3 regions of the Pseudomonas sp. GD03903 genome follow, and region 3 is predicted to be linked to each of the others. Evidence: riboswitches for the same ligand, from Rfam matches in the RefSeq annotation. Region 3 holds a riboswitch; each other region holds the start of a gene.
What was found. Region 3 has a riboswitch for cobalamin ahead of cobG (precorrin-3B synthase). Riboswitches for the same ligand answer to the same signal wherever they lie in the genome.
Positions count from the first base shown of each region.

Region 1: another riboswitch for cobalamin. It lies ahead of N5C91_RS11780 (TonB-dependent receptor); the one in region 3 lies ahead of cobG (precorrin-3B synthase).
Region 2: another riboswitch for cobalamin. It lies ahead of cobO (cob(I)yrinic acid a,c-diamide adenosyltransferase); the one in region 3 lies ahead of cobG (precorrin-3B synthase).

Region 1 covers NZ_JAOCBT010000006.1:182,590-189,997, reverse strand. Annotated here, with positions in the region: gene N5C91_RS11795 (nitroreductase family protein) at 1-120, shown strand, start outside; gene tesB (acyl-CoA thioesterase II) at 134-1,003, shown strand; gene N5C91_RS11785 (HAD family hydrolase) at 1,012-1,611, shown strand; gene N5C91_RS11780 (TonB-dependent receptor) at 2,073-3,929, opposite strand; cobalamin riboswitch at 4,025-4,223, opposite strand; gene eutS (ethanolamine utilization microcompartment protein EutS) at 4,483-4,818, shown strand; gene N5C91_RS11770 (EutP/PduV family microcompartment system protein) at 4,821-5,288, shown strand; gene eutQ (ethanolamine utilization acetate kinase EutQ) at 5,285-5,998, shown strand; gene eutT (ethanolamine utilization cob(I)yrinic acid a,c-diamide adenosyltransferase EutT) at 6,006-6,839, shown strand; gene N5C91_RS11755 (phosphate acetyltransferase) at 6,836-7,408, shown strand, end outside.
Region 2 covers NZ_JAOCBT010000002.1:194,245-201,652, reverse strand. Annotated here, with positions in the region: gene N5C91_RS03495 (cobyric acid synthase) at 1-390, opposite strand, end outside; gene cobD (threonine-phosphate decarboxylase CobD) at 414-1,415, opposite strand; gene cbiB (adenosylcobinamide-phosphate synthase CbiB) at 1,415-2,344, opposite strand; gene bluB (5,6-dimethylbenzimidazole synthase) at 2,341-2,991, opposite strand; gene N5C91_RS03475 (cobyrinate a,c-diamide synthase) at 2,988-4,283, opposite strand; gene cobO (cob(I)yrinic acid a,c-diamide adenosyltransferase) at 4,519-5,130, opposite strand; cobalamin riboswitch at 5,404-5,631, opposite strand; gene N5C91_RS03465 (MlaE family lipid ABC transporter permease subunit) at 5,761-6,906, shown strand; gene N5C91_RS03460 (ATP-binding cassette domain-containing protein) at 6,903-7,408, shown strand, end outside.
Region 3 covers NZ_JAOCBT010000006.1:321,962-329,369, forward strand. Annotated here, with positions in the region: gene N5C91_RS12450 (glutathione S-transferase) at 1-452, opposite strand, end outside; gene N5C91_RS12455 (cobalt-precorrin-6A reductase) at 666-1,391, opposite strand; gene N5C91_RS12460 (cobalt-precorrin-5B (C(1))-methyltransferase) at 1,388-2,485, opposite strand; gene cbiE (precorrin-6y C5,15-methyltransferase (decarboxylating) subunit CbiE) at 2,552-3,754, opposite strand; cobalamin riboswitch at 3,822-4,062, shown strand; gene cobG (precorrin-3B synthase) at 4,149-5,495, shown strand; gene N5C91_RS12475 (precorrin-8X methylmutase) at 5,488-6,114, shown strand; gene N5C91_RS12480 (precorrin-2 C(20)-methyltransferase) at 6,114-6,854, shown strand; gene cobJ (precorrin-3B C(17)-methyltransferase) at 6,854-7,408, shown strand, end outside.

The sequences.
Region 1 (7,408 bases), 140 kb from region 3:
GACTGCCCGGTCAGCCTCTATCATTTCACCATCGGCCGCGCGGTCTGGGATGAACGGCTCACCAGCCTTCCCGCCTATCCGTCGCCACGCCGACCCCCACTTCAGCAAGACCGCAATTGAGGAAACAACGCGCATGACCCAGATCCTGGACAACCTGGTGGCTCTGCTGAGCCTGGAGCAGATCGAAGAAAACCTGTTCCGCGGCACGAGCCAGGACCTCGGGTTCCGCCAGCTCTACGGCGGACAGGTGCTCGGCCAGGCGCTGTCGGCGGCCAGCCAGACCGTCGAGCCGGAACGCCATGTGCACTCGATGCACGGCTACTTCCTGCGCCCGGGCGATGCCAGCAAACCGGTGGTCTACCAGGTCGACCGCGTGCGCGACGGCGGCACCTTCAGCACCCGCCGCGTCACGGCGATCCAGAAGGGCCAGCCGATCTTCGCCCTGAGCACTTCGTTCCAGACCGACGAGGAAGGCTTCGAGCACCAGATCAGCATGCCCGACGTGGTCGGCCCGGAAAACCTGCCCACCGACCTCGAACTGAAGAAGGCCGGGGCGGAAAAATTCCCCGAGCGCATCCGCGACAAACTGCTCTATCCCAAACCCATCGAGATCCGCCCGGTCACCCAGAACGACCCCTACGAGCCCACCGTCGGCGAGCCGATCAAGTACCTCTGGCTGCGCGCCGACGGCAAGCTGCCGGACGTGCCGGCGCTGCACAAGTACATCCTCGCCTACGCCTCGGACTTCGGCTTCCTCACCACCTCGCTGCTGCCCCACGGTCGCTCGGTGTGGCAGAAGGATATGCAGGTCGCCACCATCGACCATTCCGTGTGGTTCCACCGCGACCTGCGCGCGGACGAATGGCTGCTGTATGCCATCGACAGCCCCTGGGCCGGCAATGGCCGTGGCTTCGTGCGCGGCAGCATCTTCAACCGTGACGGCCAGCTGGTCGCTTCCTCGACCCAGGAAGGCCTGATCCGTCGCCGCGAGGACTGGGCATGACGTTTGCCCTGCCACTGGGAGAGATTCGCCACTGGGTGTTCGACATGGACGGCACCCTGACGCTCGCGGTGCACGATTTCCCGGCGATCAAGCGGGCGCTGGGGATACCCCAGGAGCACGACATCCTCACCCACCTGGCTGCGCTGCCGGAGGATGAGGCAGCAGCCAAGCACGCCTGGCTGCTGGAGCACGAGCGCGAGCTGGCGGTGGCGTCCAGGGCGGCGCCGGGCGCCGTGGAACTGGTGCGTGCGCTGCATGCTGCGGGCTACCGCCTGGGCATCCTCACCCGCAACGCCCACGAGCTGGCGCTGATCACGCTGGCAGCCATCGGCATTGGCGATTGCTTCCTCACCGAGGATGTTCTCGGCCGTGGCGAGGCCGACCCCAAGCCGAGTCCGGACGGCCTGCTGCGCCTGGCCGCGCGCTGGGACGTGGCGCCGCAGAAGATGCTGATGGTCGGCGACTACCGCTTCGATCTCGATTGCGCGCGGGCTGCTGGGGCGCAGAGTGCGCTGGTGAATCTTGCTGAGAATCCCTGGCCCGAGCTGACCGACTGGCACGCGCGGGACTGCGCGGAGCTGGGGCGGATGGCGGGGGTACTGGTTTAGTCCGCTGCAATGCGGGTTCGCGAGCAAAGGCTAGGCGCCCCCCTCGCTTCTACGAAGAGCGGCCCGGCGCGCGGCCAACTCTCACGTGCGCCGTACCCTGTAGGAGCGAGCTTGCTCGCGAAAAGCTGCGCTCCTGATCTTCATCTGAACCTGCGCCAGCAGATCGGCACTGCGTAGGAGCGGACTCCGTCCGCGATCGGCATCCGGCCACTCGAATCCATCGCGGATGAATCCGCTCCCGCGGGTATTCCGTTTTGGCATTGGCGCGCTGGATTTCCCCTCCCCCCGGCCCTGTCTGCGCGCCCCGCTCCAGAGGGAAAGGGAGCCGCTTGGCGTTGCCGGGAGGCGCCGCGCTCGCCAGATCCGTAGGATGGGTGGAGCCTAGGCGATACCCATGCTGGCAGTGCCAGGCACGATGGGTATCGCTTCGCTCCACGCCATCCTACGAAATGCCTTGCGCCCTACAGCTCCGGCGTCCAGGTTACCGCCAGCAGCGCGGTGCGGCCGGGTTCGCGGTAGGGGCGGGCTTCGCCCATGAAGTCCATCGGGCTGGTCGGGCGCAGGTAGTCGCCCAGGGTGTAGTTGCGGTCCAGGGCGTTATCCAGCTTCAGGTCGAAGCGGATTTCATTGCTGGCCAGCCAGCTGCTGCGCAGGTCGAGCACGCCGTAGCCGGAGAGTTCGCGGGTGTTGGCCGCGTCGTCGTAGCGCTGGCTGACCGCGCGCCAGGTGCCGCCGACGCCGAAGGCGCCGAACTGTCGATCCAGGTCCAGGCTCAGGGTGCGGCGCGCGCGATAGGGCAGGGTGTGCCCGGTATCGCGGTCGCGCGGGTCGATCATGCTCAGGCCGAGGGCGGCCTGCCAGCCCAGCACGTCGCGCGCAACGCTGGCCTCGAAGCCATTGATACGCGCCTTGTTGATGTTCTCCGGCTGATTGCTGGTGCTGTCCCAGGCGATCAGGTCGTCGATCTCGGTGCGGTACAGCGAGGCTTCCAGGTGTGTGCCTTCGATGTCGCCGCGCCATTGCAGCTCATAGGTCTTCGAGGTCTCGGCCTTCAGGTCCGGGTTGCTCGCGCCGGGGTAGTAGAGGTCGCTGAAGGTCGGCGCGCGGAAGCCCTCGCCGTAGCTGGCGATCCAGGTCTGGTTGTCGCCGACCGGCAGGCTGAAGGCGGCGTTCCAGCTGTTCTGGCTGCCGTAGGCCTGGTTGTTGTCGTGGCGGATGCCCAGCTCGGTGCCGAAGTTGTCGCCCTTGAAGCTGTGCTGGGCGAAGAACGCGCGGTTGCTGCGCTGGTCGTCGGCGAAGGCGGTGCTGCCGTCGACCTTGTCCTGGTACCAGTCGGTGCCCAGGGCCAGCTGGTTGGCTTCGTCGAGCTGCAGGCGGTTGATCCAGCTCGCCGAGTGGCGGGTGGTTTCCAGGGTGCCGTTGTTCCAGCTATCGGCCGCGCCCACGGCCTTGTTGCGGTCGAAGCTGCGGCCGAGTTCGAGGCGGCTGTTCCACATTTTCGTGATCTGGCCGTCGAGGTAGGCGCTGTAGCTGCTGACACGGAATTCGTCCTGCGGCGTACCGGGCTCGAAGTTGTAGGCGTCGTCGTATTCGTTCTTGCCGCGCTGGTCGTTGAGGTTCAGGCCGGCCTTCCAGTCCTCGCTGAAGCGATGGTCCAGGTTCAGGTGCACGGCCTTGTTGCGCTGGGAGTCGTGGTCGTTGTCGGCGCCGACGTTGTCGCTGGTGCGGTCCCAGCCCTGGCTCTCGTCGAGGCTGCCACCGAGGTTGTAGCGGGTCTGCTCGTTGCCGCCGGAAAGGCTCAGGCTGCGCTCGAAGGTGCCGTGGCTGCCGGCGGCCAGGCGCACTTCCGGATGCAGCCCGGCTTCGCCGCGGCGGGTGAAGATCTGGATGACCCCACCGATCGCATCGGCGCCATACAGCGCCGAGCGCGGGCCACGGGTGACCTCGACGCGTTCGATGCTGTCGACGCTCAGGTAATCCAGGCGGGCGATGCCGCTGCTGGCCGAGGCGATGCGCTGGCCGTCCACCAGTACCAGGGTCTGCGCGGTGCTGGTGCCGCGTACGGAATAGGACACCACGCCGCCGGAGCTGCCCATCTGCACGCCGGGCACACGGGCGAGCAGGGCGGGGACGCTGCGCACCTGCAGGCGTTCGATGTCGGCGCGGGTGAACACGCTGTTGGCCGAGGTGGCTTCGGCGCGCGGCTGGGCCTGGCGGGCGGAGGTGATCACCTGGTCGGAGAGCGTGTAGATGTCGCCAGCGGCGAAGGCCATGCCGGGCAGCAGGCTGGTGGCCAGGGCGAGTCGGGTCAGTTTCATGGAGCGTCCTCAAAAGCGGTCGGATGACTTTCGAGGAGGGCGTGACAAGGGCGGACGATGCAGCACCGCGCTTGACGGTGCGGCCCTCCGCAACACCTGTCGGGGCGTGTCGAGGGCGGTCTCCGGGCTGCCGGCATCACATCGCCGCCTTCCCGCGTTCATGCAGTGGCGGATGGCGATGTTGCACTCCCGCAGGGAGTGCGCCGGTTACCGTTGCGGGGGCAGCGCAGGTCTTTCACCTGCTTCCCGTTACCTCGAACGAAAACGGGGCGAACCTTACGAGCTAGTTCCGGTGCGGGCAAGTACCAGCAGTCCCCCCATTGCCAGGCGGGCAACCCGGGCAGGCGTCTTCACGCCGCATTGAAAGCTGCGCCACAGCAGGGCCCGCCTCGCTTTCCCGAACTGCGACGAAATCGCTCAGACGGCGTGACGATCAGCGCGAAAGTTGACCGGGCGCAAGGGTGCCGCGGCAGCGCTGCAGATTTGCCGGAAATAGATAGGGCCTGTCGATCCTTGCTCCTTAGCCTTCGGGTCAAGTCAGGAGGGCCAGGCAATGTCCAGAGAGCGAATCATCCAGGAGTTTGTACCGGGGAAGCAGGTCACCCTGGCGCACCTGATCGCCCATCCGCAGGAAGACCTCTCGAGCAAGATCGGCGTCCCCGGCGCCCAGGCCATCGGCATCATGACGCTGACCCCCGGAGAGACCGCGATGATCGCCGGTGACTTCGCCACCAAGGCGGCCGACGTGCAGATCGGTTTCCTCGATCGCTTCAGCGGCGCCCTGGTGCTGCACGGCAGCGTCGGCGCGGTGGAAGAGGCGTTGCAGCGGACCTGCGAGGCGCTGGGCCGGCTGCTCGACTACAGCGTCTGCACGGTCACCCGGAGCTGATGATGAGCACCTTGCGATACGCCCTGGTGGGTGGCGTCGGAGCCGGCAAGACCACCCTGTTCAATGCGCTGCGCGGGCGCGACGAAGCCGCCCGCAAGACCCAGGCGCTGGATTACGACCCCTGTGGCGCGCTGGATACCCCCGGCGAATTTGTCAGCCACCCGCGTCTTTATCGCGCGCTGATCACCAGTACCGATGACGTCGACGTGCTGGTCTACGTGCACCCGGCCGACTCGAACGAATGCCGGTTGCCGCCCGGCCTGCTGGACATCCATGCCGGCAAGCGCGTGCTCGCGGTGATCAGCAAGTGCGACCTGCCCGGTGTCGATCTGCCCGCCGTCGAGAGCCTGCTGCGGCGCCACGGCATCGAAGGCCCCTTTGTCCATACCACGCGCGACGACCCCGCCAGCATTGAGCGCTTGCGCCAACTGCTGAGCGAAGGCCATCGGATCGAGGAAGAGTTGAAATGAAGAAGCTGATTACCGCCGGGACCATCCGCGAGGCCGTCGCTGCCGGCCAGACTGCGCTGCAGGTCGAGTTGCCGCACTGCATCGTCACACCCGAGGCGCGAATGATCGCCGAGGAAGCGGGGCTGGCACTCATCGAGCGGGTGGTCGGCGCGACCGCGCAACCCGCGATGACCGTCGAGAAGCAGGAGGCCCCGGGGATTGCCGGTGAAAACGACCTGGCGCAGATTCGCGCCGCGGTCATGGCGCGGCTGCCGGCCGGTGTGGATGAAGCCCTGGTGGAGCAGCTCGTGCGCAAAGCCGCCCAGGCTGGCCCGGCCCAGGCAAGCGCCGCGCAGGCCGGGTTCGAGGCCCGCACCGGTTCGGGCGGGATCAAGCTGGTCAAGGGCGACTCGGTGCGCTTCGGCCTGCTGGATGGCGTCGAGGGCGGCGGCCAGATCGGTATCACCGACGTGGTCGGCAGCGAAGATGGCAGCAGCATGGGCGCCGGCTTCATGCAGTGGGAGAACGCCTTCTTCCCCTGGACGCTGAACTACGACGAGGTCGACCTGGTGCTGGAAGGCGAGCTGCACATTCGCCAGAACGGCGAGACGCTGATCGGCAGGCCAGGCGATGTGCTGTTCATTCCCAAGGGCAGCCACATCGAGTTCGGTACGCCCAGCCGCGTGCGCTTCCTTTATGTGGCCTGGCCGGCCAACTGGCAGGAACAGTGAGGCAGCCATGAGCACCTTCATCACCGAAACCTGGTTGCGCGAGCGCCACGGCCTGAGCGAGGGCACCGAGCTGCGCCTGCCGGCCGACGCGCGACTGACGCCGGCCGCCCGCACGCTGATCGAAGAGCGGCGGCTTTCGGTGAAGTTCCTCGATGAGCAGGGGCGCCTCTACCGTGAAGTACAAGGCGAGGAGGGCGCCCAGCTGCAACCCGTGCACGGGCTCACCGGCAGCGCCGAGAAACCGCGCGCTTGCTGCCAGCTGTGTGGCCACGCCCCCGAACGCAAGCCGGCGGGAATGACGCACCTGAGCGCCACCGAGCTGGTTGCCAAGAGCGACCCGCGCCTGCGTTTTCGCGCTGAGCTGGATGCGGCGATCGCGCTGGCCGTCTGGCTGCAGGTGGAGTTGCGCGAGCCGAGCGAGCTGGCCCTGTGGCTCGCCGATATCCGCTCGGTGCTGGGGCAACTGATGCGCGCCGACGCCGTCGATGAACCCTTGGCCGGTTTCACGGTGGGCGGGCTGGACGACGCGCTCATCCACCGGATTTCCCACGCGCCGCTGAAATACCTGGGGCATGACCATGTCGTCCCCGAACTGGGCCTCGGCCGTCCGGCGGCCTTGCTCAACCTGCTGCGCGCCAAGGTGCGTGAAGTGGAAATCAGCGCGGCCCAGGTGTTCACCGCACCTGGTTTCCAGGTCCGCCGCGCGGACCTGCTGCATGTGCTGAACCGACTCTCCAGTGCCCTCTATGTGGCGATGCTGATGAGTGCAATGAATCTGCGTGGCAAGCCCTGGCCGAACAGCCAGACGCTGCGCGAGCGTGTCGAAGGAGAGCGGCCGTGAGCCTGATCGATGAGTGTCGCCGGGCTGCCCGGCTGAATCCGCCGCGGGTGGTTTTCCCCGACGCCCTGGACCGCCGGGCCATCGAGGCCGCGCAGTACCTCAAGGCCGAAGGGCTGGCCGAGCCATTGCTGGTCGCGGACCCCTTCGCCCTGCGCAGCTATTGCCTGGAGCGGCGTATCCATCTCGGCCAGGTGCCGGTGCTCGATCCGCGTCACTCGCCGTGGCGCCAGCGTTTCGCCGAAAGCCTGGCGCAGCGGCAGAGCCGCCTGACCCCGGAGCAATCGCTGGAGCAGCTGGGCAATCCGCTGTGGTTCGCCGCGGCGATGCTGGAGGCCGGGCAGGTCGACCTGTGCATTGCCGGCAACCTGAGTTCCACCGCCGACGTCCTGCGTGCCGGGCTGCGCGTGGTGGGCCTGGAGCCGGGCAACCGGACGCTGTCCTCGGTGTTCTTCATGTTGCCCCCGGGCGATGGCCAGGTACTGGGCTTCGCCGACTGTGGCGTGGTGCCGCGGCCAACCGTGGAGCAACTGGCAGACATCGCCATCAGCTCGGCGGCCAGCTTCGAACGC
Region 2 (7,408 bases), on a different contig from region 3:
GCCCGCACCTTCCACCATCACTACCGGGTACTGCGCGCTCAGGCGCTGGTGGGATTCGAGCACCGCCTGCAGCGCCACGCGCTTGTAGTCGTGATAGGCCACGGCGTTCATGCTGGTGACCGCGCGGCCATGGATGATCACCTGGGCGCCAGTGTCGCTGTTGGGCTTGAGCAGCACCGGGTTCATGTCGGTGTGCGGCGCCAGTTGGCAGGCCTGGGCCTGTACCGCCTGGGCGCGGCCGATCTCGCCGCCGTCGGCGGTCACCGCGCTGTTGAGCGCCATGTTCTGCGGCTTGAACGGCACCACCGGCACCCCCTGGCGACGCAGCCAGCGGCACAGCGCCGTCACCAGCGTGCTCTTGCCGGCATCCGAAGTAGTGCCCTGCACCATCAGCGTCGCGCTTTTCAGGGCACTCACCGCAGACTCTCCATCTGGTTGAAGGTACGCAGGCCGTGCTCCAGGCGCTCCCAGCCGTTCTCGTCCGGCGGCAGGCCGAAGCGCAGGCTGCCTGGGGTTTCGAACAGGCGCACGAGAATGCCCTGGCGCGCCAGGTGGTCGCGCAGCGCATGGGCGCGCATCGACACCACCCACTGGAACAGCCCCGTGCCGCCCTGCGGGGCGAACCCGTGCTCGCCGAGCAGCCCGGCCAGGCGCCGGCTGGCGTCATGCAGGTCACGGCGGCGCTGGATCTGTTCCTGGAACTCGCCGAGCACCGCCTGCGCCACCCAGCGCGTGGGGCCGTTCACCGCCCAGGGGCCGAGCAGTTTCGCCAGGCTTTCCAGTAGGCGCGGTTCGGCGAAGGCAAAGCCCAGGCGTGCACCAGCCAGGCCGAAAAACTTGCCGAAGGAGCGCAGCACGATCAGCCCCGGACGACTGGCACAGCTGGGCGCCAGGCTGTGCTCGGGGGTGCAGTCCATGAAGGCTTCGTCCACCACCAGCCAACCGCCGCGCTCCTGCAGGCGCGCGTGCCATTCCAGCAGCACGCCGGCCTCGATGCGCTTGCCCGTGGGGTTGTTCGGGTTGACCACCACCAGCACGTCGAAACGCTCCAGGTGATGGGGCACTTCCTGGTCGCTGACTTCCCGCAGGATGTGCCCGGCGGCACGCCAGGATTCGGCGTGCTCGGCGTAACAGGGCGAGACCACGCCGACCTTGCCAGGCCGGCGCAAACGCGGCAGCAACTGGATCGCCGCCTGGCTGCCGGGTAATGGCAGCAGCTTCTCGGCACCGTAGTAGCGCCGTGCGGCGGCTTCCAGGCCATCGCTGTCTTCGGGCAGGCGCATCCAGGCGGCCGCCGGCACGCTGGGCAGCGCCCAGGGCCAGGGCGAAATACCGGTGGACAGGTCCAGCCACTCGGAGAGCGGAATTCCGTACTGCTGCGCCGCTTTGCGCAACCGTCCGCCATGTTCGAGCATCAGAGCACTCCCAGAATCAGGATGATCAGCAACCACAACAACACGCCCTGACGCACCAGGGCCAGCGCGCGCCAGACGTCCACGGCGGTCGGCGCCGGGCCGTCGCCCAGTTGCGGGCGCTCGTGGAGCTCACCGTGGTAACGGGCACAGCCGCCGAGCGAAACGCCCAGCGCTCCCGCACCGGCAGCCATCACCGGGCCGGCGTTGGGACTGTCCCATTTTGGCGCCTGAGTGCACCAGCAACGCAGGGCCAGCCGGGTATGGCCAAGCAACGCGTAGGTAAAGGCCACCAGCCGCGCCGGAATGTAGTTGAGCACATCGTCAATCTTCGCCGCCGCCCAGCCAAAGCGCTCGAAGCGTGCGTTGCGATAGCCCCACATGGCGTCGAGGGTATTGCTCAGGCGGTAGAGCACCACGCCGGGCGCCCCCGCCACGGCGAACCAGAACAGCGCCGCAAAAACCGCATCGCTGCCATTCTCCAGCACTGATTCGGTGGCGGCCCGGGCCACCGCAGTTTCGTCCAGCTCGGTTGTTTCGCGGCTGACCACGTAACCCACGCGCAGCCGCGCCTCATTCAGGTCACCACTGCGCAGCGCCAGCACCACCGGATCGGCGTGCTCGCCCAGGCTGCGCAGACCCAGTGCGGCGTACAGCGCCAGCACCTGGACGATCCAGCCGACGTAGGGCAGCAGGCTGAGCAGCAGTGCGATGAGGGTCAGCGGGATGACCGCGATGACCCAGGCGGTGACGCCGTGGCTGCGCCAGCCGAGGCCGGGGGTGTCCGTGCCGGCATCGGTGCGGGAACGGTTGAAACGTCGCTCCAGGCGATCCGCCAGGCGCCCGAAGGCCACCAGCGGATGCCCGCGTTTCGGCTCGCCCAGCAGGGCGTCCAGCGCCACGCCAAGGACGCTCAGCAGCGCCAGGCTCATGGCTGCTCTCCCCAGTGATTCTCGAACAGCAGTTCGCTGAGCGCGCGCGGCTGGCGCCAGCCTTCCAGGGCCAGCATCGGCGCCGGGTAGAACTCGCTGACCGGGCCCAGGCAGATCACCGCCACGGCCTCGGCCCCCACCGGCAGCCCGAGCAGGTCGCCCAGCGCGACAGGGTCGAACAGCGACACCCAGCCCATGCCCAGGCCTTCGGCGCGCGAGGCCAGCCAGAGGTTCTGGATGGCACAGGACAGCGAAGCGAGGTCCATGTTCGGCAGCGTGCGGCGACCAAAGACGTGCGCCTCGCGGCCATCCATCAGGGCCGCCACCAGCACCTCGGCGCAATCGAGCACGCCCTCGACCTTCAGCTTCATGAATTCATCGGAGCGCTCACCCAGGGCTTCGGCGGTTCGAATGCGCTCCTCTTCGATCAGGCAATGGATCGACTGGCGCAGCTCCCGCGAGGTGACGCGAATGAACCGCCATGGCTGCATCAAGCCGACGCTGGGCGCCTGGTGCGCCGCTTCGAGCAGGCGCGCGAGCAACTCGGGCGCCACCTCGCCGCCACTGAAGTGGCGCATGTCGCGGCGTTCGGCGATGGCGCGGTAAAGCGCGGCGCGTTCCTCGGGGCTATAGGCGTGCTCGGTCATGGTCTCAGCAGGGCTGCTGCCGCATCCGGATCGGACGGCAGGTAGAAATGGATATAGGACGCGGTAAGACGACCACGGCGGAACACCGCCTCGGCCACCGGTTTGTCGTTCGGGCATACGCCAAGGGCCAGGGGCACTTCCGCGCTGTCGAGCAACGAGTGATGGAAGGTGTGCCCGCGCAGGGTGCCTTCGGGCAGCGTCACCGCCTGCAATGCCAGGGCGGCGAGACGCTTCTGCAGGCGCGCCTCACCCGGCAGCAGGCCCAGCAGCTCGGCGCGTTCGCCGGCGACGTCGGTCAGGGCATCGAGCAGATAGAGCATGCCGCCGCACTCGGCGAGGATCGGCTTGCCCATCTCGTGGTGGGCGTGAATCGCCTGGGCCATGCCGCGGTTCTCCGCCAGGGCGCGCAGGTGCAGCTCCGGGTAGCCGCCGGGCAGATAGAGGCTGTCCACTTCCGGCAACCTTTCGTCGCGCAGCGGCGAGAAGAACACCAGCTCGGCGCCCAGCTCGCGCAGCAGGTCGAGGTTGGCTTGATAAAGGAAGGCGAAGGCATTGTCCCGCGCCACACCAATGCGCACGCCATCGAGACGGCAAGACTCGCGGCGCGGTTCGGGCACGGCAAAGCTCACCGGCGCCGGCAACTCGGTGCTGGCACTGGCCGCCAGGGCATCGGCGGCGGCGTCCAGGCGGGCATCGAGGTCGGCCAGCTCATCGGCCTGCACCAGGCCGAGGTGACGACTGGGCAACTCCACTTCGGTATCGCGCGGCAGCGCGCCATACCAGCGAATCCACTCGGGCAGGCTATCGCGCACCAGGTCGCGGTGGCGCTGGCTGCCGATGCGGTTGGCGAGCACGCCGGAGAACGGCAGGTCGCGCTGGTAGGTGGCCATGCCGACGGCCATCGCGCCGAAGGTCTGGGCCATGGACTGGCCATTGATCACCGCCATCACCGGCACGTTGAAGCGCCGCGCCAGGTCGGCGGCGGATGGCGAACCGTCGAACAGGCCCATCACCCCTTCGATAAGAATCAGGTCGGCCTCGCCTGCGGCTTCCCAGAGCAGGCGACGGCTTTCCTCCTCGCCGACCATCCACAGGTCCAGCTGATAGACCGGCGCGCCACTGGCGCGGGCAAGGATCATCGGATCGAGGAAATCCGGCCCGCACTTGAACACCCGCACCTTGCGCCCGAGGCGCGTGTGCAGACGCGCCAGGGCGGCGGTCACGGTGGTCTTGCCCTGGCCGGAGGCGGGGGCGGCGATCAGCAAGGCGGGGCATTGGCGCGCATCGAGCATCAGGCGCGCTCCGTCGTAGCAGAAAAGGCGAAGAGCCCCCTCACCCCAACCCTCTCCCGCAGGGAGAGGGGGCGGTTGGGTGCCACATACAGCCGCAGTTTCCGTCGTGCGACAGCTACACCACCATCAAAAAACCCTGCTAGAGCGCAAACCGGCGAGCGCCTAGGTCTGGCAGCACGCCGAACGGCCCCCTCTCCCCCCGGGAGAGGGCTGGGGTGAGGGCAAGCCACGAACATCAGAACTCCACCCCTTTCTGCGCCTTGATTCCAGCCTTGAAGGCATGTTTCACCAGGCCCATCTCGCTCACGGTATCGGCGGCCTCGACCATGGCCGGCTGCACACCGCGGCCGGTGGCGACCACATGCTGCATCGGCGGGCGCGCGGCAATGTCGGCGAGCACGGTGTCCAGCTCCAGGTAGCCGTGCTTGAGGGCAATGTTCACCTCGTCCAGCACCACCAGGCCGACTTGCGGGTCGCTCAGCAGTTGCCGCGCCACGTCCCAGGCGGCCTGCGCCTTGGCGATATCGCGCTGGCGGTCCTGGGTTTCCCAGGTGAAGCCCTCGCCCATCACGTGGAAGCTGACTTCCTCGGGGAAGCGGCGGAAGAACGCCTCCTCGCCGGTGGTCGCGGCGCCCTTGATGAACTGCACCACGCCGACCCGCATGCCATGGCCCAGCGCGCGGGCAACCATGCCGAAGGCCGAGCTGCTCTTGCCCTTGCCGTTGCCGCTGTTGACCAGGAAGACACCGCGCTCCCCCTGGGCCTGGGCGATCTTCTCGTCGACCACTGCTTTCTTGCGCTGCATGCGCGAGCGATGGCGCTCGTCCTTCTCGGGGGATTCAGTCATGGGGTTTGCCTCTGCAAAGGGAGCGCGCAGGCGCCAGCTCGCCGGCCGGGCGGCAGCGAACGAAAAATGGAGGGGACAGCAACGAACCGCCGGCGCGCATCAACGCCATGCGGCAGAGGCCGCTCGGCGCGAAAGCCGTCGGCTTGGGAAACAGGGAATTCACCTGAAGGATTCTCCGCCGCTCTCACCCGCGCGGCACTGACCAGTCGGGGCAGGCGGAGGACGGCAACGCGCGGCGCACAATGAATGCCGGCGTCGGCAGCGCCTCCCGCGATGCCATGCGATGCAGCAGGCCGGTCTCCGGGCTTGCGAGTGGAAACGCCTGGCGTTTCCCGAGGAACCGCGCCTTCCCATGCCAGTGGCACAGTGGCTCAGTGCGGTTCGAAGCTCGCTTACCGTTGCGGGGGCAGCGCCGGAATGGTCGATGCAAGGATCGAATTCACCGGCTTCCCTGTTTCACCCTCGGCTTGCACCAAGGGCACCTGAAGCAGGCGCGCAGCTTAGTGGCTGGCGGGCTGGGGCGTCAATTGAACAGACTGTCGCTGCCACTCGCGCCCAGCGCCGCTGAGCCCTACAAAGGGTCACACAAGTCAAGTAGTCAGGCAGCGTAACTTCGCTAGAATGCGATTCATGACGACGACTGCCCAGCCCGGCCAGCTCCTGCTCGATTCCGCCGCGAACCCGCCCTTGCTGCACATCAGCGGCGATTGGACGCTCGCGCACTTCGCCGCGCTGAAAGCCCAGGTGGCCGCCCAGCGCCAGAGCGAATCCCCTGCCCAACTGGACTTCGCCGGCCTCGGAGCACTGGATACCGCTGGCGCCGCGCTGCTCGCCGAGATCATCGGCGGCGCACGCATGAGCCAGCTCGGGCAGATCGCCCACAACCTCCCGGCCGAGCGCCAGGCACTGCTGCGCACCGTCGGCAGCGCGATCACCCAATGCCGGCTGGACGAGAAAGGTCCGGCGCCGGGCAACGCACTGGTCGATGTGCTGGAGCGCATCGGCATTGCCTCGGTCACCTTCAAGGACCACCTGGTCGGCGTGCTCGGTTTCATCGGCCTGACGCTGCAGACATTGCTGCGCAACCTCCTGCGCCCACGGCGCTGGCGCCTGACCTCGCTGGCCGCGCACATGGAGGAAACCGGCCTGGATGCCGTGCCTATCGTCGCCCTGCTCACCTTCATGGTCGGCGCGGTGGTGGCCTTCCTCGGCGCCACGGTACTGCAGAAATTCGGCGCACAGATCTACACCGTCGACCTGGTGGGCTTCTCCTTCCTGCGTGAATTCGGCGTGCTGCTCACCGCGATCCTGCTCGCTGGCCGCACCGCCAGCGCCTTCACCGCGCAGATCGGCTCGATGAAGGCCAACCAGGAGATCGACGCCATCCAGGCCCTGGGCCTCGACCCGGTGGAACTGCTGGTGCTGCCACGGGTGCTGGCGCTGTTGCTGACGCTGCCGATGCTGACCTTCCTGGCGATGATTTCCGGCATCGTCGGCGGCGGCGTGGTCTGTGCGCTGAGCCTGGATATCTCGCCCCGCATGTTCCTCTACATGCTGCAGAACGACATCGCCGTGCAGCACTTCCTGGTCGGCATCGTCAAAGCCCCGGTATTCGCCTTCATCATCGCCGTGATCGGCTGCCTGGAAGGCTTCCGCGTCAGCGGCAGCGCGCAGTCGGTGGGCGAGCACACGACCTCCAGCGTGGTCCAGTCGATCTTCGTGGTGATCCTGCTGGATGCGATGTTCGCGCTGTTCTTCATGGAGATGGGCTGGTGAGCGAACCGATCATCGTCGTCCGCGACCTGGCCAACCGCTTCGGCACCCACGCCGTCCACGAGCACCTCGACCTCGACGTGATGAAGGGCGAAATCCTCGGTGTGGTCGGCGGCTCGGGCACCGGCAAGTCGGTGCTGCTGCGCAGCATCATCGGCCTGCGCCAGCCCAGCGAAGGCAGCGTCCACGTGTTCGGGCAGAACCTGCCGGCACTCCCGGCGCTGGAACGCTCGAAGCTGGAACGGCGCTTTGGCGTGCTGTTCCAGAACGGCGCGCTGTTCTCCTCGCTGACCGTGAGCGAGAACATCTGCCTGCCGCTGATCGAGCATGCCGGCCTGTCGCGCAGCGACGCCGAGTTCATGGCCAAGGTGAAGATCTCCCTGGCCGGCCTGCCGCCGGACGCCGGCGCCAAGTACCCGGCCGAACTCTCCGGCGGCATGGTCAAGCGCGCCGCCCTGGCCCGCGCCCTGGCCCTGGACCCGGATATCCTGTTCCTCGACGAACC
Region 3 (7,408 bases):
CTGCCAGTACGCTGCAGCTGCCGGTCCAGCAGGGCCATGCAGTGGTTCCACTGCGCCTCGCTCAGGGCGATGGCGGATTCGTCGGTATGGCTGGGGCTGTTGCGTACGCGGGCCATGAACACATAGCGCCAGGCGCTGTTCAGTTCGGTGGCCTGCCAGCCCATCCATTGCTCCACCAGCGCCCGCTCGCGCGGCGAGGTCGGCAGCAATTCGCCCCGCGGGTACTGGGTGGCGAGGTAGCTGCAGATGGCGTTGGATTCCCAGAGCACGAAGTCGCCGTCGACGAGGACCGGCACCATGGCGTTGGGGTTGAGCGCGATGAATTCCGCCGAGGCAGTAGAGCGGAAGCCCGTGCCCCAGTCTTCCCGCTCGTAGGGCAGGTTCAGTTCGGCGCAGGCCCAGAGCACCTTGCGCACGTTGATCGATGAAGCGCGTCCGAGGATACGCAGCATGGTGTCACTCCCTGTGAAAACCGGGGCCCAGCATAGAGCCAGGTGCGCCGGCGGAGAAGAGACGCTACAGCTGTAGGAGCGAGCTTGCTCGCGAACCACTACGAAGCGGTGAACTCCCCGGAACAGGTCGCCCCACAGAGCCATCCTCGTGGCTCAGTGGCAGAAGCACTGGCGGCTCGGAGAAGGCCGATGGGTTCGCGAGCAAGCTCGCTCCTACAAAAGGCGACCCTCCAAGGCAGCCCACAGCGAGTCGATGCTGTCGAACTCGCAATCCACCGCGGGCAACAATGGCCGCGCCAGGATCAGCACTGGCACGCCGCGCTCGCGGGCGACCTGCAGCTTCGGCTCGGTGGCCTGGCTACCGCTGTTCTTGCTGACCAGCACGTCGGTGCCCAGACGATTGAACAACTCGCGCTCGCCCTCCAGGGTGAACGGGCCGCGCGCGCCGAGCACCTCAGCCCGCGCGGTGCCAGGCTGGCTTTGCAGACAGCGCACGGTCCAGTGCTGGTGTGCGGGAATCTCGTCCAGGTGCTCCAGCGGCTCGCGCCCCATCGTGAACAGCGGACGGCGGAAATCCTTGAGTGCCTCGATCAACGCAGGCCAGTCGGCGACCTCACGCCAGTCGTCTCTTGCCCCAGCCTGCCAGCCGGGGCGACGCAGCGCCCAACAGGGCACGCCAGCCAGTTGCGCGGCGCGGGCAGCGTTGGCGCTGATCTGCGCGGCATAGGGATGGGTGGCGTCGAGCAGCAGGTCGAAGCCCTGCTCGTGGATAAACTGGCCAAGACCTTCGGCACCGCCGTATCCACCGACGCGCACCTCGCAGGCCAGATCATCCGGCACCTTGCCCAGACCGGCGAGGCTGTACAGGTGTTGTGGCCCCAGACGGCGCGCAATGCTCAGCGCCTCTCCGATTCCGCCCAGCAGCAATATGCGCTTCATCGCGCCTCCAACGCCTCGCCCACCAGGTTGCCCTGGCGGTCGATGGCGAAGACTTCCAGTTGTACGTCGGCCGGCACGATGCGCCGGGCAAAGGCCAGTGCACGGGCACAGACTGCATCGCCCAGGGCGACGCCCTCCGCGCGGCACAACGCCAGCGCCTGCTGGCTGGTGTTGGCCTCACGCATGCGCTGCTGCAGGTCCGCCGAAGCGCCGACTTCCGCGGCCCACTCGGCCAGCTGTGGCAGGTCGATGCTGGAGTGACGGCTGTGCAGGTCCATGTGGCCTGCGGCGAGCTTGCTGATCTTGCCGAAGCCACCGCAGACACTGAAGCGCGCCACCGGGACCTTGCGCAGGTGCTTGAGCGCGGCGCCGGCGAAGTCGCCCATCTCGATCAGCGCGGTGTCGTCGAAACCGTAGCGACGGCGCATGGCGTCCTCGCTGGCGTTACCGGTGCAGGCGGCGAGATGACGGAAGCCGTTGGCACGGGCGACATCGATGCCCTGCTGGATCGAGGCGATGTAGGCCGAGCAGGAGAACGGCCGGACGATGCCGGTGGTGCCGAGGATCGACAGGCCGCCAAGGATGCCCAGGCGCGGGTTCATGGTCTTCAGCGCCAGCTCGGCGCCGCCCTCTACGTTGATGGTGACCTCGAAGCCACCGGCATAGCCGCACTCGGCCGCCAATGCCGCGAGGTTGTCGCGCATCATCTGGCGCGGCACCGGGTTGATCGCCGGCTCGCCCACTGGCAGGACCAACCCCGGTTTGGTGACCGTGCCGACGCCAACGCCGGCATGGAAGCGCACGCCGGGCTCGACGCCCAGCGTCACGCGAGCGAAGACCAGCGCACCGTGGGTCACGTCAGGGTCATCACCGGCATCCTTCAGCGTACCGGCCTCAGCCCCCTCGGCGGTGCGCCGGCAGAACTCCAGGCGCAGCGTCGCGTTGCGCTCTTTCGGCAGGACGATCTGCGCGGCATCCAGCGCTTCACCGGTGAGCAACAGGCGCGCGGCGGCGAGGCTGGTCGCGGTAGCGCAACTGCCGGTGGTGTAGCCGCTGCGCAGCGGGCGGGGTTCTTCGGGCGTCTCGTCACGCATAACGAGCAGCATCGTAGGATGGGTGGAGCGAAGCGATACCCATGCAGTCGCGGTACGAAAAACGCTTCATTCCTTCCAGACTTCCAGCAGGGTGATCGGCAACGCCGCGCGCCAGGTATCGAAGCCGCCGAGCGGTTGCGCCTGTGATACCGACAGACGGGTCAGCTCGCCACCCACGCGCTCGCGCCAGCTCACCAGCGCCGCCTCGCTCTGCAGGGTCACGGCATTGGCGACCAGCCGGCCGCCGGGCTTCAGTTGCTCCCAGCAGTGCTCGAAGATGCCGGGCAGCGTGACACCGCCACCAATGAAAATCGCGTCGGGTCGCTCCAGCCCCTGCAGCGCCTCCGGAGCAGCCCCGCAAACCAATTGCAGCGCCGGTACGCCGAGGGCATCGCGATTGAAGCGGATATGCTCCTGGCGCCCTTCGTCGGCTTCGATGGCCAGCGTGCGGCAGCTCGGATGCGCACGCATCCATTCGATGCCGATGGAGCCGCAGCCGGCGCCGACGTCCCAGAGCAGCTCGCCGGGCTTCGGCGCCAGCCGCGCCAGGGTCACGGCGCGCACATCGCGTTTGGTCAGTTGGCCGTCATGGCGGTAAGCGTCGTCAGGCAGGCCGGTGGTCAGTGGCAGACGAACCGCGCCCATGCCGGCGACGCACTGCACAGCCACCAGGTTCAGCGCAGCGGTCTCGCTCTGCGACCAGTCGCTGGCGAGCCCATCGATGCGGCGCTCCGCCTCGCCACCCAGGTGCTCCAGCACGCTGAGGCGACTTGCACCGAAGCCCCGCTCGCGCAGCAGCGCAGCGATGGCCGCCGGGCTGTCGCCATCATTGCTGAGGATCAGCAGCTTCGTACCGTCGTGGATCTGCGCGTTGAGTGCGGCCAACGGCCGCGCCACCAGCGACAGCAGCGTGCAGTCCTGCAACGCCCAGCCCATTCGCGCGGCGGCGAGCGAGGCAGAGGACGGCGCGCTAAGCACGAGCATTTCCGCGGGCGGAATCTGACGGGCAAGGCTCGCGCCAACGCCAAACAGCATTGGATCACCGCTGGCCAGGACGCAGGTCGGCTCGCCGCGCCGGCGCAGCACCGGTTCCAGGCTGAACGGGCTCGGCCAGGCCTGGCGGCGGGCGCCCAGGCAGTGCGGCAGCAGCTCCAGCTGGCGCGGTGCGCCAATCACTTCGCTGGCGGCAAGCAGGGCTCGGCGTGCGGCCTTGCCGAGGCCGGCATAACCGTCCTCGCCGATGCCGACGATGGTCAGCCAGGGCGTCATGAAATGTCCTCAAGGGTGCGACGATCGATCCGACGGGCAGGCTTTTCCTGACATCGGGCAAAGCAGGCATAATACCCGCTTCGTCGGTGCTCGTAGGACGCTTCGCCTTGATGGCGAGGTTTCTCAGAGCCGAAGAGGGAACACGGTTAAGCCGTGGCTGCCCCCGCAACTGTAAGCAGCGAGTCCGCGCAATGCGGCGACACGAGGACGAGGTTCCGTGCCGCCGGCCAGGCCACTGGGCAACCGGGAAGGCCGCGCTGGATGAGGACCTGCCAGCCAGGAGACCTGCCGACGAAACCAGTCGCGCGTGCAGACATCGAGCGGGGTGTATCGGTGTCGTGAAATCCCCCCTGGGGGATTCGCAGGTCACCGCGACCCAGCCCTGGTGACCTCAGTGCAAGACTCCTCAGCCCTGCCCGTCCGCCCGCATGCCTGCCCCGGCCTGCTGCGCATCGTGGCCTCCCGCGATGGCGGCATCTGCCGTATCAAGCTGCCCTGTGGGCAACTCGACGCCCGCGCCGCGCGCGCCATCGCCCAGGCCGCCGAGCGCCATGCCGACGGCGTACTGGAAGCGACCAACCGCGCCAACCTGCAGATTCGCGGTGTGCGGTCTGGCGCCGAAAACGCGCTGAGCCATGAACTGTTGGCCGCCGGCCTCGGCCCGCGTGAACTGGCCTCGGACGATGTGCGCAACCTGCTGGTCAGCCCGGCGCTGGGCCTGGATGCCTCGGCGATTGTCGACCCTGCGCCACTGGCCTGGCAGTTGCTCGACCTGCTGGAGCGCACCCCGCGCTTCCACGGTCTGTCTCCCAAGTTCGGCATTCAGCTGGACGCCGGCGAAGCGCTGGCGATGCTGGAGCACCCCAATGATCTCTGGCTGTCGGCCATGTCCGACGACGCGGCACCGCTGTTCGCCTTCGGCCTCGCCGGTTGCCCGCCGCAGCGCGAGACGGATCGCCCCGCCCTCGCCGCCGTGTCTGTCGAGCAAGTACCACTGCTGGTGGAAAGCCTGCTGCACCTGTTCCTCGATCTCGCCGGCGACGGCCAGACGCGCATGCGCCACCTGCGCGAGATGCTCCGCGACGAAGTGCTGCTGGAACGCCTGCAGCAACGCCTGCCCTTCCCGCTGCACCTCGGGCCGGCCGTGGATGAGTGGCGACGTCCTGTACCGAAGGCTTTCGGCCATCTCGGGATTCAGCCGCAGCGCCAGCCGGACCGCGCCATGGTCGGTGCGGGATTCATCCTCGGACGCCTGGATAGCGCCATGCTGTTCGGCCTGGCCGATCTCGCCGAGCGCTTCAGCGGCGGACAGCTGCGTCTGACGCCCTGGCAAAGTCTGATCCTCCCTGACGTAGCGCAAACCGATGCCGCCGTCGTCCTCGGTGCGCTGGCCAACCTCGGCCTGGTGATCGACGCCGCTCAACCGCTCTCGCGCATCGTCGCGTGCAGCGGCTCCACGGGTTGCGCACGCGGGCTGGCCGACACCAAGGCCGATGCCCTGCGCCTGGCCGCACGCCTGCGTCACACGGCGCCGGCCGGCGTACACCTGTGCGGCTGCCCGCGCTCCTGCGCCGCCGCCCACGTTGCCCCCTACACCCTGCTGGCCGTCGCCGACGGCCGCTATGACCTGTTCCGTCGCACCGATGGCGTAGCCGGATTCGGCCTGCCGCTGGCGCGCAACCTTTCCCTCGATGCCGCGGGCGACCTGCTCGCCGCACCCGGAGTTTCCACCGATGCTTGATTACATCCGCGACGGCCAGGCGATCTACCGCCAATCCTTCGCCACCATCCGCGCCGAGGCCGATCTCACTGGCATCCCCACCGACCTGGAAAAACTCGCCGTGCGGGTGATCCACGCCTGCGGCATGGTCGACGTCGTGCAGGACCTGCGATTCTCCGCTGGCGCCGGAGCCATCGGCCGCGCGGCGCTGGCCGCTGGCGCGCCGATTCTCTGCGACGCGCGGATGGTCGCCGAGGGCATCACCCGCGCCCGCCTGCCGGCACACAACGAGGTGATCTGTACCCTCAACGATCCGGACGTCCCGGAACTCGCCCGCGAGCTGGGCAACACCCGCTCGGCGGTGGCGCTGGAGCACTGGCGTGAGCACCTCGAAGGCAGCGTGGTGGTGATCGGCAATGCGCCGACCGCACTCTTCTACCTGCTGGAAATGCTCGACGCCGGCGCACCGAAACCGGCGCTGATCCTCGGCTTCCCGGTGGGATTCGTCGGTGCCATGGAGTCCAAGGACGCCCTCGCCGCCGACAGCCGTGGCGTGCCCTACGTGATCGTGCGTGGTCGTCGTGGCGGCAGCGCGATGGCGGCCGCAGCGGTGAACGCCCTGGCCACGGAGGTGGAGTGATGACCGGCCGCCTCATCGGCCTGGGCGTCGGCCCGGGTGATCCGGAACTGCTGACCCTCAAGGCCCTGCGCCTGCTGCGTGCATCGCCGGTGATCGCGTACTTCGTGGCCAAGGCCAAGCACCACGCCGGCCAGGGCGGCAACGCCTTCGCCATCATCGAGCAACACCTGCTCGATGAGCAGCAACGCCTGCCGCTGGTCTACCCGGTGACCACCGAAAAGCTGGAGCCGCCGCTGACCTATGAAGGGGTGATCAGCGACTTCTACGACACCGCAGCCGCTCAGGTGGCCGAGCATCTGGATGCCGGCCGCGACGTGGCGGTGATCTGCGAGGGCGACCCGTTCTTCTACGGCTCCTACATGTACCTGCACGACCGCCTTGCGGATCGCTATGACACCGAAGTCGTGCCCGGCGTCTGCTCGATGCTCGGCAGCGCGGCGGTGCTCGGCGTGCCGCTGGTGTACCGCAACCAGAGCCTGTCGGTACTTTCCGGCGTGCTGCCGGAGGACGAACTCAAGCACCGCCTGGCCGACGCCGATGCGGCCGTGGTGATGAAGCTCGGCCGCAACTTCGACAAGGTCCGCCGTGTACTGCGCGAGCTGGGCCGTGACAGCGGCGCCCACTACGTCGAGCGCGCGACCATGCGCGAGCAGCGCATCGTTGCGCTGGATGACGTTGACCCGATGGCCTCGCCCTACTTCTCGATGATCGTCATCCCCGGCCAGCGGTGGAACGGTTGATGCGCGCCGCTATCGTCATTCTCGGCCAGGGCGCGTTGGCCACGGCCCGGCGCCTGCAGGGCGTTTATCCACAGGCGCGGGTGATGGGTCTGAAAGACCGCGTCGAAGGTGCCGATGAGTCCTACGCGAACTTCGGCGATACCCTGCGCCAGCTTTACCGCGACGACACCCCGATCATCGCCCTGTGCGCTGCCGGCATCGTCATCCGCACGCTCGCCCCGCTGCTCGCCGAAAAGGTTGCGGAGCCACCGGTACTGGCGGTCGCCGAAGATGGCAGCGCCGTGGTGCCGCTGATCGGCGGGCTCGGCGGGGTGAACCGCATGGCCCGCGAGATCGCCGCCACGCTGGAAGTAGCGCCAGCGATCACCACCAGCGGCGAGCTGCGTTTCGGCGCCTGCCTGCTCGACCCGCCGGAAGGTTACGCCCTGGCTGATATCGAACAGGGCAAGCGCTTCGTCGCCGACCTGCTGGGCGGCGACACCCTGCGCATCGAGGGCGATGCGCCCTGGCTGGACGTACTGGACCTGCCGCTGGCCGAAGACGCCGCGCACACC